Regions from separate parts of the Bacillus sp. KNSH39 genome, predicted to be linked through region 2. Evidence: riboswitches for the same ligand, from Rfam matches in the RefSeq annotation. Region 2 holds a riboswitch; each other region holds the start of a gene.

Region 1 (4,118 bases), 1.3 Mb from region 2:
AACGAAAATACTACAAGAGTTCGTCATTGTTCCTCTAATGCGAACGATCTTTTTATCTTCAAGTTCTAATCTATGTATAGCTGCTTTTGCTTCATCAGTAATGCGAATGTTCATTGTATCCCAACCTTTATTTATATTTCCTTTATTATTGCAAAAACAGGAGCAATAGGGAAGTAAAGAGGTTTGCAACAAAAAACGAGCAAACAAATTTGTTTGCTCGTTTCACTTTATTTTAGTTCACATTTATCAAGTGGAATCACTTTTGTTTTTTTCGTAAATTTATAACCTAACCATAGTACTAAGAAGAGTGGTAAACCGATGTAAGAAACGAGTACACCGTTCCAGTCGATTGACTCACCCATAAATGCCCCGTAGTTTTGTCCTAAAATTACGATGATACAAAGTGTAAATGCAAAGATTGGACCGAAGGGGAACCATTTTGCTCTATATGGTAAGTCATTTAAATCTTTTCCTTGTGCGATATACGCTTTACGGAAACGGTAATGACTAATTGCAATGCCGACCCAAGCGATAAAGCCAGACATTCCTGATGCATTTAATAACCAAATGTATACAACACCGTCACCGAATAAAGAAGCAATGAAAGCAATACTACCGACAATCGATGTTACGATTAATGCGTTAACAGGTACACCGCGGCTATCTAATTTACCAAGAAACTTTGGTGCCTTCCCTTGGCGAGCTAAATCCCAAAGCATACGAGTTGATGCATACATACCAGAGTTACCAGCAGATAGTACTGCCGTTAAAATAACAGCGTTCATAACAGAAGCAGCAAAGGCAACGCCCGCTTTTTCAAAAATAAGTGTAAACGGACTTACTGTAACATCACTTGCAGCAAGGCTTTCAGTTGTATAAGGAATTAATAAACCGATAACGAGAATTGCAAGGATATAGAATAAAAGAATACGCCAAAAGATTGAACGAATCGCTTTCGGAATATTACGCTCTGGATCAGAAGTTTCACCAGCAGCTACTCCTAATAGTTCAGTACCTTGGAATGAGAAACCAGCTGCCATAAACACACCGATAATTGCCATGATACCGCCGTTAAATGGTGCATCTGCAACAGTGAAGTTTTTAAATCCAACCGTTTCACCGCCCATAATTCCAAAAATCATCATGAAACCAACAATTAAAAAGATAATAATCGTAACTACTTTAATAAGTGCGAACCAATATTCAGATTCACCAAACCCTTTAACAGATAAATAGTTTAAAAGGAAAATAATAGCTAAACATAATCCGCTCCAAATAAGAGAAGGGGTATCTGGGAACCAAAATTTCATAATTAATGTTACGGCTGCAAGTTCAGCAGCAATCGTAATTGCCCAGTTATACCAATAGTTCCATCCAAGTGCAAAGCCAAGTGATGGATCAACAAATTTTGTTGCATACGTACTAAAAGATCCAGTAACAGGCATGTAAGCTGCAAGTTCAGCTAAGCTTGTCATTAAAAAATAAACCATAATTCCAATTGCGGCGTATGCAATTAATGCGCCACCAGGTCCAGCTGTATGGATGACACCACCACTGGCAAGAAATAGTCCGGTACCAATTGTACCACCGAGAGAAATCATCGTAAGGTGACGAGATTTTAATCCGCGTTTTAATTCACCTTGTCCTTGTGTAGTTTGCGTTTTAGAGGTAGATTGATTTGTTGCGCTATTCATGTTCAACACTCCTTTTCTTGTAGGTTAGGAAGGAGCGGGGGAGAAAAATACAAAAAACCGCCAAAGGAATTTGGCGGAACGTTTCACAAATAACCACCCCATCATACCCTTCCGTTAAGATAGCACCCCACGTTTACACGGTAATTTTGTAAACGTGACAGTTCTGTTCCTTTCGGAGACAGCCCCAGCTCATATTTCCAGAGAAGAAATATAAACTTCGGCAACTTTTCCTTTCAAACGGAGTCAGCTGACATTCTCTGTGTCTCGTCCGTTTTACTATTAAAAGTCGCAACCTCTACCTCATCGGATTGATGAGGATTTATATATTGCTAAGATTTTTAATATATGGCAATTGTAATGACTTTCTGAATATATTGCAAGATATTTTGTTAGGAAAAGTCAAAAAATATCGGTTATTGTATAGGAAACGCTTGCAAAACTCCACCCGAACCTACTATTATGTAGCAATAAGCAAAGAAAAAATTGTTATACAAATGTTTCGCAAAAAATATTGAAAAACCCTCTAAATTAAAAGAAAATTCAGAAAAATATAATTCGACATTCATAATAAAGTCATATTATTTGTTATAATTAGAGTAACGTTTAAGCAAAAAGGGGAAATCAAAATGAAATTAGAAACAGAAAGGCTCTATATAGTGCCGTGTACAGAAGAGAGGATTCAAGTCGCTAACGAGCAAGGATATAATAGCGGTCCGCATATTGTAGGGCATGTAGAGAATGTGAAACAAGATGAGGCTTTATTACCATGGGGGGCGTGGTATGTTCTTCGAAAAGAAGATGATAGCGTTTTAGGTGATATTGGGTTTAAAGGGAAACCAAACGAGAATCAAACAGTAGAAATTGGCTATGGATTCATTGAGAAATATTGGAATCAGGGCTATGCAACAGAAGCTGTAAAAGAACTAATCGATTGGGCTTTCAAAACAGGTGAGGTAGAAACAATAATTGCAGAGACACTTCTAGATAATTATAGTTCGATGCGTGTTTTAGAAAAGTTACATATGAAGAGAGTAAATGCTACAGAAATGATGATTAATTGGAAAATAGAAAAATAAAAAATACCGCTCTAAATTGAGCGGTATTTTTTATAGTTATGGTAGCATTTGCTTCTGATCATTCGGATACTCAGCCGTTGACGTATTAGGACGATTGGAATGATTACGAACAGCAATGAAAATAGAAATAATAACGACAAGACCAACTGCAACGTAAGAAAGTGAAATAATAGTTGGATCCACTTTAAATGTAGTAAGCAGTGTACGAATGTTTGTAAAGATAATAAGACCACCAACTAATACGCCAAGTAAATGAGAAGGAACGATGCGAACTAGCCATGCCGCGATTGGTGCCGCTACGATACCACCGAGCATGAGAGAAAATACCCAAACCCAGCTTACTTGTTCCCAGCCAAGTGAGATGAAGAAGCCGATTGTTGCAGCGAGTGAAACAGGAAATTCACTCGTATCTACAGATCCAATAACTTTTCTAGCTTCATTTCCTCTTGCTAGAAGAACAGGTGTCGTAATCGGCCCCCAACCACCGCCACCAGTTGAATCAACGAATCCAGCGAATAAACCAAGCGGCACAAGTTGTTTTGCAGACATACGCTTATTTGAAGTGACAATTTGTTTTTGAATGATGAATCGTAATAAAATATAAACCCCTAAAGTAAATAAAAATACGGAAATGTACGGTTTGATTACATCTCCAGGCAAATTACTTAAAAAACATGCCCCAACAAATGCGCCGATTGCCCCAGGTAATGTAAGCCTGGAAACTGTATATTTATCAACGTTTCCAAATTTGATATGAGATGCGCCAGAAGCTGCAGTTGTAACGACTTCAGCTAAATGAACCGATGCGGAAGCTACAGCCGGTGCAATACCAAACATTAATAATAGTGAAGTAGACGTTACCCCATACGCCATTCCGAGTGCTCCATCGATCAGTTGAGCGAAAAATCCAATAATAGCAAAGACAATTAATTTCTGCATAAATAATCCCCCTGTAATAATAAATGAAAAAGACACTTTTCCCGTATGAGAAAAGTGCCTTTGGTTTTTCCAATCAGCAATAATTAAATTTGTTTCATTATAATACATATTAATCGTATAAATCAACTAGGTTTTAAAGTTTTTGAATTGAATGAAAGAAAAATAAAATATACAATAAAAGGATGGAGAGAAAGGGGAGAAAGACATGTTACGATTTGATCATCTTGTTCACGCAGTTCATGGTACACCGGAGGAAGCGGCAAAACAAATGCAGGAACTTGGATTTCATACTGTATTAGGCGGAGAGCATACGAATTGGGGTACTTGGAATAGTTTAAGTTATTTTGATTTATCATATATAGAATTTTTAGCAGTTCAATATGAAGAAAAAGCGAAAGAAGCAGAAAAT
Region 2 (4,118 bases):
TCGCTCAGCTATGTTTTGTATCGTAAATGGAATTTCCTCTCCTCGTTCCGAGAAAAACATTCGAAACTTCGATGTAATTTTCAATATAAATTTCACGAAAAAAGAGCCACCGTAAATTTCATCCATTTTTCCTTCCCCTGTAAAACTATTCTCTTCTGTAATCGCATAACGCTTCTGCAATTCAGGATGAAGATTTTTATAGGTATCCCCTAATAATCGTTCATACATATTAGCCATACACTTATCCCTTTCTCGCCCTCTTGCAATTTTTCGCGCTTGGTAAATCGAAACTATTTATATAACCGACAATTGATAACCCCATTAGAAGAACATTTAATGTAATCGGATTAAACGGCCCTGTAAAGCTTGCAATATTCGTAAATCCTGCTGCTAACGTTAAAACTAGTAATACAATAATATGCAGTATAAATAATTTTCGTTTTATTATTGGCAACAGCCATACGACGCCGAAAATTATTTCTAACATCCCAATTATTTTAAGTATACATATACTACTTTCATTTGAACCGATTAATACAGAAAGCATCTTTACTTCTTCTAAATGAGTAAACAGTAGTTTTGGCACTATCCCTTGATATATCCATACAAAAGCAAATAAAAAACATACGAGCCAATACGTCATTGTTCTTCTAATTAGTAACCTAGGATGAAGCCCCTTTTCTAACCATAATTTTAAAGCATCAAAACTCCAAGCAGTCGCCCAACCTAATAACGGCCGAAATATATAGCAATCTATTACATTCCCTACACGACCAAATCTTGTATCATAATCATATTGTGTCTCAAAATGGATGTATTCTTTATTTGGCGTATACTTCCAATAACCACGTCCTATTTGAATAAGAGATAATGTATTATCCGTCCAAAATTTTAAAGAAGAAATTCTTTCACCAGTTTCTTTTCTTATTTCACCTATTGATTCCCCTTCTCCAGCTATTTCAAGCCCAAATCCAATCTTTGTTTTATACAAAAACTTCTGTGGTTCTCCTTCTTTTTTCTCTAAATACGAAATTTCAGTAAAGCGAGCATCCCACTCTGTATGTATAGCTGGTTCTTGCGTATATTCCCATAATTTTCCCATCGTCGTGTTCATTTTTGTCGCAACATAAATAGGCTGTTTCCTTTTCATTCTCCCCACCTCCTATGCACTATAAGTTTAATGTACATGCAATGAATTTATTTTGCTACATTTTTCACAAACTTCCTCGAAAAAAAGAAAGAATTTTTAAAATATATATAAAACACTTGATTCCCCGAAAAATTTAAATTATTATAAAACAAATGTTACCAACAACTTCATAAATCAAACACTCTCGCCTAAAACGTGAGATAGAGGTTGCGATACTTATGAGTATTCTAATGGAGACACAGAGATGTCTATGAACTTAGATGAAAGGAAGTATTGCCGAAATTGATAAATTTCTCTGCATTTATCAATTGGGGCTGTTTTCGAATAGAAACAGAACTGTCATATGTACAGACGTGTACGTATGAAGAGCTATCTACAAAAAAGAGATATCATTTTTTATGATATTCCTTTTTTGGCGGTTTTTTTATTAGCTCCGTTTTCTGTTTCCCTTTTCCTGTAACAGCACCATCCTCACTTATTTGAGATGGTGTTTTTTGTTTGTCTTTCTGGTAACTACAGGAGTATTGGGATTGATATATTTCCTAATCTATTCTTAAAAATAGACGAAAGAAGGAATTTGTAATGGAAACAATTGTTCAAAAATTTGGTGGCACTTCTGTCGGAAGCGTCGAACGCATTCAACATGTAGCAAATTTAATTATTGAAGAATATGAACGAGGTCATAGCATTGTCTCTGTCGTTTCAGCAATGGGAAAAAGCACAGATGAACTTGTCGCACTCGCTAACGCTATCACAGAAAATCCAAGTAAACGTGAAATGGATATGCTTCTATCTACAGGAGAACAAGTAACTATTTCATTATTAACAATGGCACTGCAATCAAAAGGCTATCATGCAATTTCATTAACAGGGTGGCAAGCAGGTATCACGACAGAATCTGTACATAGTAGTGCACGGATTACTGACATTCATACAGATCGTATTCAATCTTATCTTGCTGAAGGTACGATTGTTATTGTAGCTGGTTTCCAAGGAGTCAGTGAAGATTTTGAAATTACAACGCTTGGACGAGGCGGTTCTGATACAACTGCTGTCGCATTAGCCGCTGCACTTAAAGCAAAAAAATGTGATATTTATACGGATGTTACAGGCGTATATACGACGGATCCACGAGTTGTAAAAGATGCTTACAAATTAGACGAAATTTCTTATGACGAAATGTTAGAGCTTGCTAATCTCGGTGCTGGCGTATTACACCCGCGCGCCGTTGAGTTTGCTAAAAATCATAACGTAGTTTTAGAAGTTCGCTCAAGTATGGAACAAGAAAACGGAACAATTGTAAAAGGAGAATGTAACATGGAACAACAATCAATCGTTAAAGGTATTGCATTTGAGGATAATATTACACGTGTCACAATTAAAGGACTAGAACAAGGCTCGCTTTCAACAGTTTTCTCTACATTAGCAGCAGCACACATTAATGTAGATATCATCATTCAAAGTATTACAAATGAAGGAACTGTACATCTCTCCTTCTCCATTCACTCGAATGATTTAAGAGAAACTTTAGAAGTTTTGGAACAAAATCAAGAAACTCTTCACTATGAATCTGTAGAACATGAAAATCACTTAGCAAAAGTATCAATCGTAGGATCTGGCATGGTATCTAACCCAGGTGTCGCTGCAAATATGTTCACTACTTTAAAAGAAGAAGATATTCATATTAAAATGGTAAGTACATCAGAAATTAAAGTGTCTGTCGTTATTGACCGCCTTCATTTAGTAACAGGCGTTGAGGCGCTGCATCAATCATTTATGGCGAAAATTGAGCCTTTCGTGCAAATGAGCTAATTTGATATGTTTAGTAACGCTTATAAAAAAAACATATTAATCTACTTCCTTCCTATTAAATAAAAAGCTATTCGTTAACAAGATGCTATATGATATATTAAAAAACACCTTGTCACATTTTCCTATACTGTGACAAGGTGTTTTTGACTGAAAGGAATTTGTAACTACTTAGTAGTATAATTATGAGGATAATTAAATAATAAACTTTTATACATAAGGAGATAAGACTATGGCAAAAAACAAATTACTACGAATGGACAATGTCAGCATCGTTGTAGAATCCCTTGATAACGCAATCTCTTTCTTTGAGGAGATTGGCTTGAATCTCGAAGGTCGAGCAAATGTCGAAGGTGAATGGGCTGGTCGCGTAACTGGACTCGGTTCTCAGTGCGTAGAAATCGCTATGATGGTCACTCCAGATGGCCACAGCCGAATTGAACTTTCGCGATTTCTCACCCCTCCTACTATAGCAGATCACCGAACAGCTCCTGTAAACGCCCTCGGTTATCTACGCGTCATGTTCACTGTCGAGGATATTGACGAAATGGTATCCAAACTCACTAAGCATGGTGCAGAGCTCGTTGGCGAAGTAGTTCAGTACGAGAACTCGTATCGTCTCTGCTACATTCGTGGAGTCGAAGGAATTTTAATCGGTTTGGCGGAAGAACTCGGTAATAAATAAGCAAGTGAAGTTTTATAAAAAAGAGGGAATAGCTATATATTTAAGCTATTCCCTTACTTCTATTAAAACAGATGAATGTTTTCTTTCTTGCAAGCTTCACGTAAATCGTCAGGCCATACAGAAGATTGAACTTCACCGATATGTGCTTTACGTAAGAAGTACATGCACATTCTTGATTGTCCAATGCCACCGCCGATTGTTAATGGTAGTACGTCTTCTAGTATACCTTTATGGAAATCATACTCACGTTTGAAGTCTTCACCAGTTTTCGTTAACTGCTCATCAAGTGATTTACTATCAACACGAATTCCCATTGATGATAACTCAAATGAAGATTGTAGTACTGGGTGCCAGAATAAAATGTCACCGTTTAATTTCCAATCGTCATAATCAGCTGCGCGTCCGTCATGCTTTTCACCTGAACGAAGTGCATCACCAATTCCGATAATGAAGACTGCACCGTGTTCTTTTGCA
Region 3 (4,118 bases), 5.1 Mb from region 2:
AAGGAATTGCCCATTCGAACAACTCCTTTTCCTATTTAGACAAGCTCTTTAATACGTATGCGATCGTTCCCAATAATATTTTCATATGTTTCGCGTTCCACAACTACTTGCGATGTTCCGCCTTTTGCAAAGACAACGGCTGGTCTTCGAATCCGATTGTAATTATTCGCCATCGAGTACCCGTATGCTCCTGTACAGGAAACTGCTAGTAAATCAGAAGCAGCGACTTTCGGTAAATGAATATCCCAAATCAACATGTCTCCACTCTCACAGCATTTCCCGGCAATCGAAACGAGTTCCTCATTCTCATCATTCGCTCGATTCGCTAACATCGCTTCATAACGCGCATTATATAAAGCAGGTCTTAAATTATCTGTCATTCCACCATCGACTGATACATATTTCCGAATACCAGGAATATCTTTCACAGATCCAACTGTATAAATTGTTGTCCCAGCATCACCTACAATGCTACGGCCTGGCTCAATCCATATTTCTGGCAATGGATATTCACATACAGTAAATTGTTCTCTCACTGCACTTGTTACAGCTCGCACATATGTCTCAAGAGTTAATGGTGTATCTGACTCTGTGTAACGTATTCCAAATCCCCCGCCTACATTTAACACTTTTACTACATAGTTTGTTTGCTCTCTCACTTCTTCTAAAAATTGGCGAAGAACTTCAATTGCTCGAACAAAACCAGCTGTTTCAAATATTTGCGACCCAATATGTGAATGGATCCCTAGCACATTATAATTTGATTTTTGTAAAGCAAATCCAATTGCCTGCATCGCTTGACCGTTTGAAACACCAAATCCAAATTTCGAATCATCTTGACCTGTTGTAATATATTCATGTGTGTGCGCCTCTACTCCAGGCGTTACACGAATTAATATGTTCACAAATTTCCCATGTTGCATCGCTAAATCGTGTAAAACTTCTAATTCAAAGAAATTATCTACGACAAAACAACCGATATTCGCCTGAAGAGCCATCACTATTTCTTCTTCTGTTTTATTATTTCCATGAAAATGAATACGTGATGCCGGAAATCCTGCTTGGAGCGCAGTATATAATTCTCCCCCAGAAACAACGTCTAATGACATACTCTCTTCACGAGCTACTCGGCACATCTCCATGCACAAGAACGCCTTGCTTGCATATGCTACTTGATAAGAGAAACCACTTTCTTTAAAAGCACGATGAAATGCTCGGCATTTTCCTCGAATAGACTCTTCATCGTATACATAAAGTGGTGTTCCGTATTGCTTTGCTAGCTGCGTCGTATCGCACCCTCCAATTTCTAAGTGTCCTTGCCCATTAATTCGGCTTGTGCCGTGTAAATACATTTAAATTCCTCCCTTATTTCCTCTAAAACTCATAACCCCAATCTTCTATTCATTGCAGCACGCTTTTAGATAGACAAAAAACGCGCGGAACAATGTTCACACGCGTTTCTTATTAGGAAAAATATATATTGAAAAAATAAACGAGTTGTTATCTCCTCAAAATAAGAAACCGCATCAACATCTCCAAATAGCTCTCCATAAAATAAATATTATGACAGTACTACATTTATTCAATGCAGTCCCAATATATGAATAAGATGGTTATTCTTATATTTCGGCAATAGTCCCTTTCAACCTATGATCACAGATTCCATTAAATCTCCCATAGCTTACTCTTTCCTATCGCGGCCTCTACCTTTGAGAGTAGATGAGGTAAGTCTATTTAATTTTCAAACATCTAATTGTTGCTATTAACAATACCAAAGGACCATTTTATTTGTCAAACAATTTTTCATATTGTTTTTTCACAGTTTAGTTTCGTATCATTTGGTAAGCGCTTTACTGAAATCTTTGTCACTTCCCATTCGCCTTCTTCGTTATTAAATGTAATCGTTACCTTCTCAAATGGTGGAGCAATTTTCCCAGCAACACGTTCATACTTTGTCACTTCAATACTTGCTTGAAATAAATATGTACCGCTATACACTTTTTTTAAACTAATAATTTTAGGACATTGATAAGGTTTCAAACTTCCATATTGTTTTTCAATTGCTTTATTTATTTTTGGAAATAAAACAGAATAAAGTGCATCTTCCATAAGAGGTGCATCATATTGGGCTACCGACACACTCGGTGAAGTAAAAAGTATAACACTACTGCATGCTATAAAATATAATAATTTTCGCATTATAACCTCCGTATTATCACGCGATTCTTTCTGCGTACGATAATTATCATACATAGAAATTCTGTTTTATTGTCTCCCACCACTCTTTTTCTACTCGATTATTATAAAAAAGCCCACAACCTTCTTTTATTTTCGTATAATGATACTCATAGTATAATAATCATAATAACAAAGGACTGTTCGTATATATAAAATGAGTCGTTAAGCAAACTGATTCACAAGAACTGTCATGCTTTTTAGGAGAGGAGTATATTATGCTACAACATCTGTTTCCAAAACTGCGATTTGCACTCGTTGCAGTCGTTTTACTATGGATTAAAACATATATTGTGTACAAGCTAGCATTTGATATTAAAATTGATAATTTCTTTGAAGAATTCATGCTTTTTATCAATCCACTAGCTGCGTTACTTTTATTTTTTGGCTTAGCTTTACTTGCATCTAAGCACCGAAACCGAATTATAATTGGAATCAGTTTTATACTGTCATTTATTTTATTTGGAAACGCAATGTTTTATGGGTTCTATAACGATTTCGTTACTTTCCCGGTTTTATTCCAAACAAACAATATGGCTGATTTAGGGACAAGTATAAAAGAACTCTTTACGTACAAAACATTACTTTTATTTGCAGATGCAATTATTTTAATGTTTATTTCACGTAAATTCCCATCATTTGGCGACAAAACACCACTTTCCCGCTCAGAGAAGCGAACTTTCTTTAGCGGTGTAACAGCTTTATTAGCACTACAAATTGTTGTATCAGTTATTTATAAACCACAAATGTTCTCGCGCTCATTTGACCGTCAAACTGTCGTGAAGAATTTAGGTTTATACACATACCATCTATTTGACATTACGCTTCAATCCAAGTCTTCAGCTGAGCGTGTATTTGCAAGTGGGGATGGGTTTTCTGAAATTAAAAACTATACAGACTCAAAAGACAAACAAGTTGATAAGAACTTATTTGGAGCTGCAAAAGGTAAAAATGTAATTTTAATTTCAATGGAATCTACACAAAACTTTGTTATTAATAAAAAAATAAATGGAAAAGAAATTACACCATTTTTAAATGAATTTATTAAGGATAGTTTCTATTTCGATAACTTCTATCATCAAACTGGACAAGGCAAAACTTCTGATGCTGAATTTATCGTTGAAAACTCACTTTATCCACTAGATCGTGGTTCTGTATTCTTTACTCATGCAACAAATGAATACACAGCAACACCAGAACAATTAAAGAAATACGGATATTCTTCTGCCGTCTTCCATTCAAACGATAAAACGTTTTGGAATCGGGATGTAATGTATCCTGCGCTTGGATATGATCGTTATTTTAATTTAAATGATTACGCAGGAACGGAGCAAATGTCTGTCGGTTGGGGATTAAAAGATAAAGAGTTCTTTGAACAATCTATTCCAAAGTTAAAATCTTTACCGCAACCGTTCTATACAAAATTTATTACATTAACAAATCATTTTCCATTTCTTCTAAATCCGGAAGATCAATATGTTGATGAATTCAACTCGGAAAGTGGTGTTGTAAACCGCTACTTCCCAACTGTTCGTTACACAGATGAAGCTCTTAAATTATTTATTCAACAATTAAAAGAAGAAGGATTATATGATAATTCCGTTATTGTCATTTATGGTGATCATTACGGTATTTCCGAAAACCATAACGCAGCTATGGCACAGTTCCTAGGAAAAGATACTATTACACCATTCGATTCTATGCAATTACAACGAGTCCCTCTTATTATTCATGTGCCTGGCCAAGAAGGAAAAGTTGTTTCTAAAGTATCCGGTCAAATTGATATTAAGCCAACGCTCCTTCATTTACTTGGTATTAAAACAAATAAATCCGTTGAATTTGGAACTGACTTATTTATTAAAGAGAAAGACCCGCTTATGGTA
Region 4 (4,118 bases), 4.5 Mb from region 2:
TAATGGGAAAAGCTGCATGATGTAATTGTATAGAAGAGATTTTTTAAAATAAGATGTTAGTCTCTCTTCTAGTGCTAGTAAATAGACAGCATCAGGTTTTTGAATAAATGTACGGATAGGGCATCTCGTTATAATGAATGTAAGTACAATCGTTATAATTATTAAAGATATTCCTTTAGAAGGAGATGCTTTTAGAAACTGAGCATAATAATATGCACCAACGCATGAAATAAAGATAAAGCTATATAGTAAACCGTTAATCATACGTGCAAAGTATGTAATGATATTTTGAATATGTTGTTGGAAGCGACTGCTCCATAGCGATTCGATTGACATGTTTTTCACCTCTTTGTTCTATTATATATGTTTTACAAAAGAAAAAACGAGCAAATTGCGTTATGCAACTTGCCCGTTTTTCTTTTCGTTATTTTTTTTCTGATCACGATTCATTAATGGATAGAAAGCAAATCCGATTACGAATAAACCAATTCCGAGAAGGAACGTTTTTATATCGGATGCGCCCGTTTTAATAACCCATAGTGCGTAGCAAAGTGCGATAACTGCGACTATGCCATCTGTAATTCTTGCCCGCATTTCATTTTTATATGTTTCACCAGTTGCGACTAGTTTTAACTGGAAGATTGGTGAAACGAGATATGGAATGAGGTAAGCCAGTGTCGATACGGTAATAACGAATGTATAAGCTTCCGCAATGGTTCCTGATAATGTTGAGAATAGGAATACTTGCGACATAATGTTTGTTAATCGTAATGAGTAAATTGGACTTCCTTTTTTATTTGTTTTCGTGAAGAAGGAAGGGAAGAAACCTTCTTTTGCTGCTTGATAAGGTACTTCTGAGCTTAATAAAATCCAGCCTAAGATAGAACCGAACAGGGAAGTAAGAGCAAGTAATGCCATCAGTTTCCCGCCGCCATGACCCATTGCAGCGTTTAGTGCATCTGCTAATGGACGTTCAGAAGCTTGTAATTTATCAACGTGAAGTACACCCATTGTTAAAATTGTAATTCCTAAGTAGATGGCAACTGTAATAAGTAATCCCGCAACTGTTGCGCGTTTTACCGTTTTTGGAGAAACAGCACGGTTTGATAAAAGAACGGCTGATTCAATTCCGATAAACGCCCAAAGTGTTGTAAGAGCAGCTAAATTCACTTGTGAAAGAAGACCGTGTGATGCCCCTGATTTATCAATCATCGGTGTGTACCATTGTCCAAATTTAGAAGCTTCGAATGCAAATAACGTAACGACGATGAATAAAAGGAATCCAGTTACTTTCGTTGTTGTTGCTAAGAAGTTTAGTTTTCCAGCTCCGCTTACACCGTTTGTTAATATAATATGAGTTCCCCAAAGTAAGATGGAACAAATCGTAAATGTAATTAGTTTTCCGACTTCTACGTTAAACGAACCGATTGAAAATAGTAGTCGCGTATCTTTCATAATTGGGAAGAAGAGTGATAAATATCCCGCAAATGATGTAATGATGGCAACGTTACTTGCCCAGTTTGCAACCCAATATCCCCATACCATACTGAAACCAGCCATTTTTTTCTTTTTTGGTGTCGAGAATAAAGCATATGCATGACTTTGTGGCCCTGTCGTTAAATCAGGACGACGAATTGCTAAATTACCGAAAACAAGAGCTAGCATTAAAACACCAAACCCTGTAGTTAACCAAGCTAAAGTGACACCGAGTGGGCTTGCTGTTTGTGCCAACGTACTTGGCACCATGAAAATACCAGCGCCAACCATGTTACCGACAACGAAAGCTGTTAGTACCCAAAAGCCCCATTTTTTTTGTTGCATAGAAAATACCTCCAAAGTTAGTATAACCAAGTCAAGCGAGGAGATATGTATGTCTTCCTGAGTTAGGAAGAGAAGTCCCAAACAAAACAAAAAAAGCATGTAATTTGCCGCTACATGCTTTCTATCTTATAAGAAACCCACGACATACCTCTCGATAGCTCTCCACAAACGAAACGTTTGTGACAGTTCTGCACTTATTAAATGCAGACCCAGCAAGCGTGCATGGTGGACACGACTTACTTCGGCAACCATTCCTTTCTCATTCCTTCATCAATGCCACTACATCTCCTGAAATGATACTCTTAATGATTGCAACCTCTACCTCACCGAGATACGAATGAGGATTTAAATATTAAATTAACGTCTTTAAGAGTAACAAATGAATTTTTATACGTCAATGGATATAGTAATAATCAGATTATAGAGAAGAGTTTGTGATTAAAAGTAAGAGGGGTTGTTATGTGATATTTGAATTTTCGTAATATAATACATATTATTAGCGCTAGATGATTGAAAAGGGGATGAAGTAAATGTCTGTATGTCATAAACATTCAGTAATAGGTGTGCTAGATTCGGGAGTTGGGGGATTAACAGTTGCGAGCGAAATTATAAGACAATTGCCTAAAGAAAGCATTTATTATATTGGTGATAATAAGCGTTGCCCGTATGGACCAAGAAGTGTAGAGGAGGTGCAATCTTTCGTATTTGAAATGGTTGAGTTCCTCAAACAGTTTCCATTAAAAGCGCTAGTCGTAGCATGTAATACTGCTGCAGCTGCTGCATTGACTGAGCTGCAAGAAGCACTTTCCATTCCAGTTATTGGCGTTATACATCCAGGAGCAAGAGCGGCAATTAAAGTAACAAAGAAAGGGGAAATCGGGGTAATTGGAACTGTAGGTACGATAAAATCTAATATGTATGAAAAAGCATTACACGAGCTGGATACATATTTGGAAGTGCATAGCTATGCTTGCCCGACTTTAGCCACAGTTGTAGAAAATCAATTAGAAGATACAGCATATGTCACGCAGCAAGTGAAACAAGCTTTACTTCCATTAACGAAAGAAGATATAGATACGTTAATTCTTGGATGTACGCATTATCCACTTTTAGAGTCCTATATAAAAAAGGAACTAGGAGAAGATGTAACGATTATTAGTTCTGCAGAAGAAACAGCGATAGAGTTAAGTACCATTTTACAGCACAAAGGAATTTTGTCTGACAATCTGAATCCGAAGCATCGTTTTTTTACAACGGGATCTGTTTTATCATTTGAACATATTGCTGAGCGATGGCTAGGGTATCAAATTTCTGTAGAATGTGTACATTTGCCTATGAAAAATGCGTGTATGCATAATTAAGATTTAGTAAATTACGTTTTTAAATAAATTAGGTTCGTTTCATAAGAAGGAAAGAATAAGCTTTTAATTGAAATCATTAAGGTCATTTTAATTAAAGGAGAGGTTTGATTATGGAATTATCAAGATCTCAATTATTTGCTTTGGAGTATATTTCAAAATATGCAGAGAACGAAAAACGTGAGGCTAAAGCAACGATTAATCATATACTTAAAATGTCAAATATTACAGATGAAATATTTGAAGAGGCTGTCGCTAATTTAAAATCTCACGCAAGGATTGCTTTACACTTTCATCCAGACAGACTAGATTCGAGTAAGAAAAGTGTTGCTGAAGCACTATTTGAGCAAGGAGTATATAAAAGTCAGTTTGAAACATTGCTATCTAATGGAAGCGTATCTGCTTATCCTGGTGGTGAACGTGACCTTTGGGAAAAGAGAATATTTGGAGGGGCATATCAATTAGAAGGCGTAACGAATGATCAACGTCCAAAATACGGAGCGCTAAATTTAATGTTACATCCAGATGGGCCAGCTCCGCGTTTTGGTTCCTGTTATTTTCTCTTATCTCCAAAAGTTTCTTCGCGTTCTACATATACATATTTAGATTCGCATCAAGATCCGAAAGAAAAGGGGACTTATGAGGAGTTTGATATGATTTTAGCTGCTCTTTTGGAAGAGACATTCGTAAGAGATTTTGCAATTGGTGAAGGAAATTTGACTCCAACAATATTAATTAATCATTTACTGGCTAACCTGAGAAGGCCGTTTATAGATGTAGTAAGCAAAGAGCCAGCCCGTAATCTTAATCATTATATCGAAGCGCAAATTCATGGAGAGATTTCTCTTAAAGAAGACGTAGAGGTGCTTGTTGCAGATCCTTCATTTAAGGGTACGGATGTAGGAAGAGTTTTAGAAGAAATTTGCCTGAAGTATGCGA

What was found. Region 2 has a riboswitch for lysine ahead of ACUL40_RS00970 (aspartate kinase). Riboswitches for the same ligand answer to the same signal wherever they lie in the genome.
Region 1: it holds a riboswitch for lysine, as region 2 does, so the genes downstream of both, ACUL40_RS07405 (amino acid permease) here and ACUL40_RS00970 (aspartate kinase) in region 2, are expected to answer to the same signal.
Region 3: it holds a riboswitch for lysine, as region 2 does, so the genes downstream of both, lysA (diaminopimelate decarboxylase) here and ACUL40_RS00970 (aspartate kinase) in region 2, are expected to answer to the same signal.
Region 4: it holds a riboswitch for lysine, as region 2 does, so the genes downstream of both, ACUL40_RS24150 (amino acid permease) here and ACUL40_RS00970 (aspartate kinase) in region 2, are expected to answer to the same signal.

The regions. Positions count from the first base shown of each region.
Region 1 is NZ_JBQXYO010000001.1:1,458,499-1,462,616, reverse strand. Features, by position in the region: gene ACUL40_RS07410 (iron-sulfur cluster biosynthesis family protein) at 1-114, opposite strand, end outside; gene ACUL40_RS07405 (amino acid permease) at 228-1,694, opposite strand; lysine riboswitch at 1,807-2,000, opposite strand; gene ACUL40_RS07400 (GNAT family N-acetyltransferase) at 2,321-2,770, shown strand; gene ACUL40_RS07395 (sulfite exporter TauE/SafE family protein) at 2,807-3,817, opposite strand; gene ACUL40_RS07390 (VOC family protein) at 3,915-4,118, shown strand, end outside.
Region 2 is NZ_JBQXYO010000001.1:187,242-191,359, reverse strand. Features, by position in the region: gene ACUL40_RS00980 (DUF4166 domain-containing protein) at 1-237, opposite strand, end outside; gene ACUL40_RS00975 (DoxX-like family protein) at 242-1,150, opposite strand; lysine riboswitch at 1,344-1,530, shown strand; gene ACUL40_RS00970 (aspartate kinase) at 1,733-2,962, shown strand; gene ACUL40_RS00965 (VOC family protein) at 3,192-3,644, shown strand; gene asnA (aspartate--ammonia ligase) at 3,707-4,118, opposite strand, start outside.
Region 3 is NZ_JBQXYO010000001.1:5,284,587-5,288,704, reverse strand. Features, by position in the region: gene lysA (diaminopimelate decarboxylase) at 36-1,352, opposite strand; lysine riboswitch at 1,533-1,714, opposite strand; gene ACUL40_RS27185 (DUF3888 domain-containing protein) at 1,804-2,199, opposite strand; gene ACUL40_RS27180 (LTA synthase family protein) at 2,454-4,118, shown strand, end outside.
Region 4 is NZ_JBQXYO010000001.1:4,717,734-4,721,851, forward strand. Features, by position in the region: gene ACUL40_RS24145 (ABC transporter permease) at 1-336, opposite strand, end outside; gene ACUL40_RS24150 (amino acid permease) at 397-1,821, opposite strand; lysine riboswitch at 1,969-2,150, opposite strand; gene racE (glutamate racemase) at 2,352-3,182, shown strand; gene ACUL40_RS24160 (DUF3626 domain-containing protein) at 3,293-4,118, shown strand, end outside.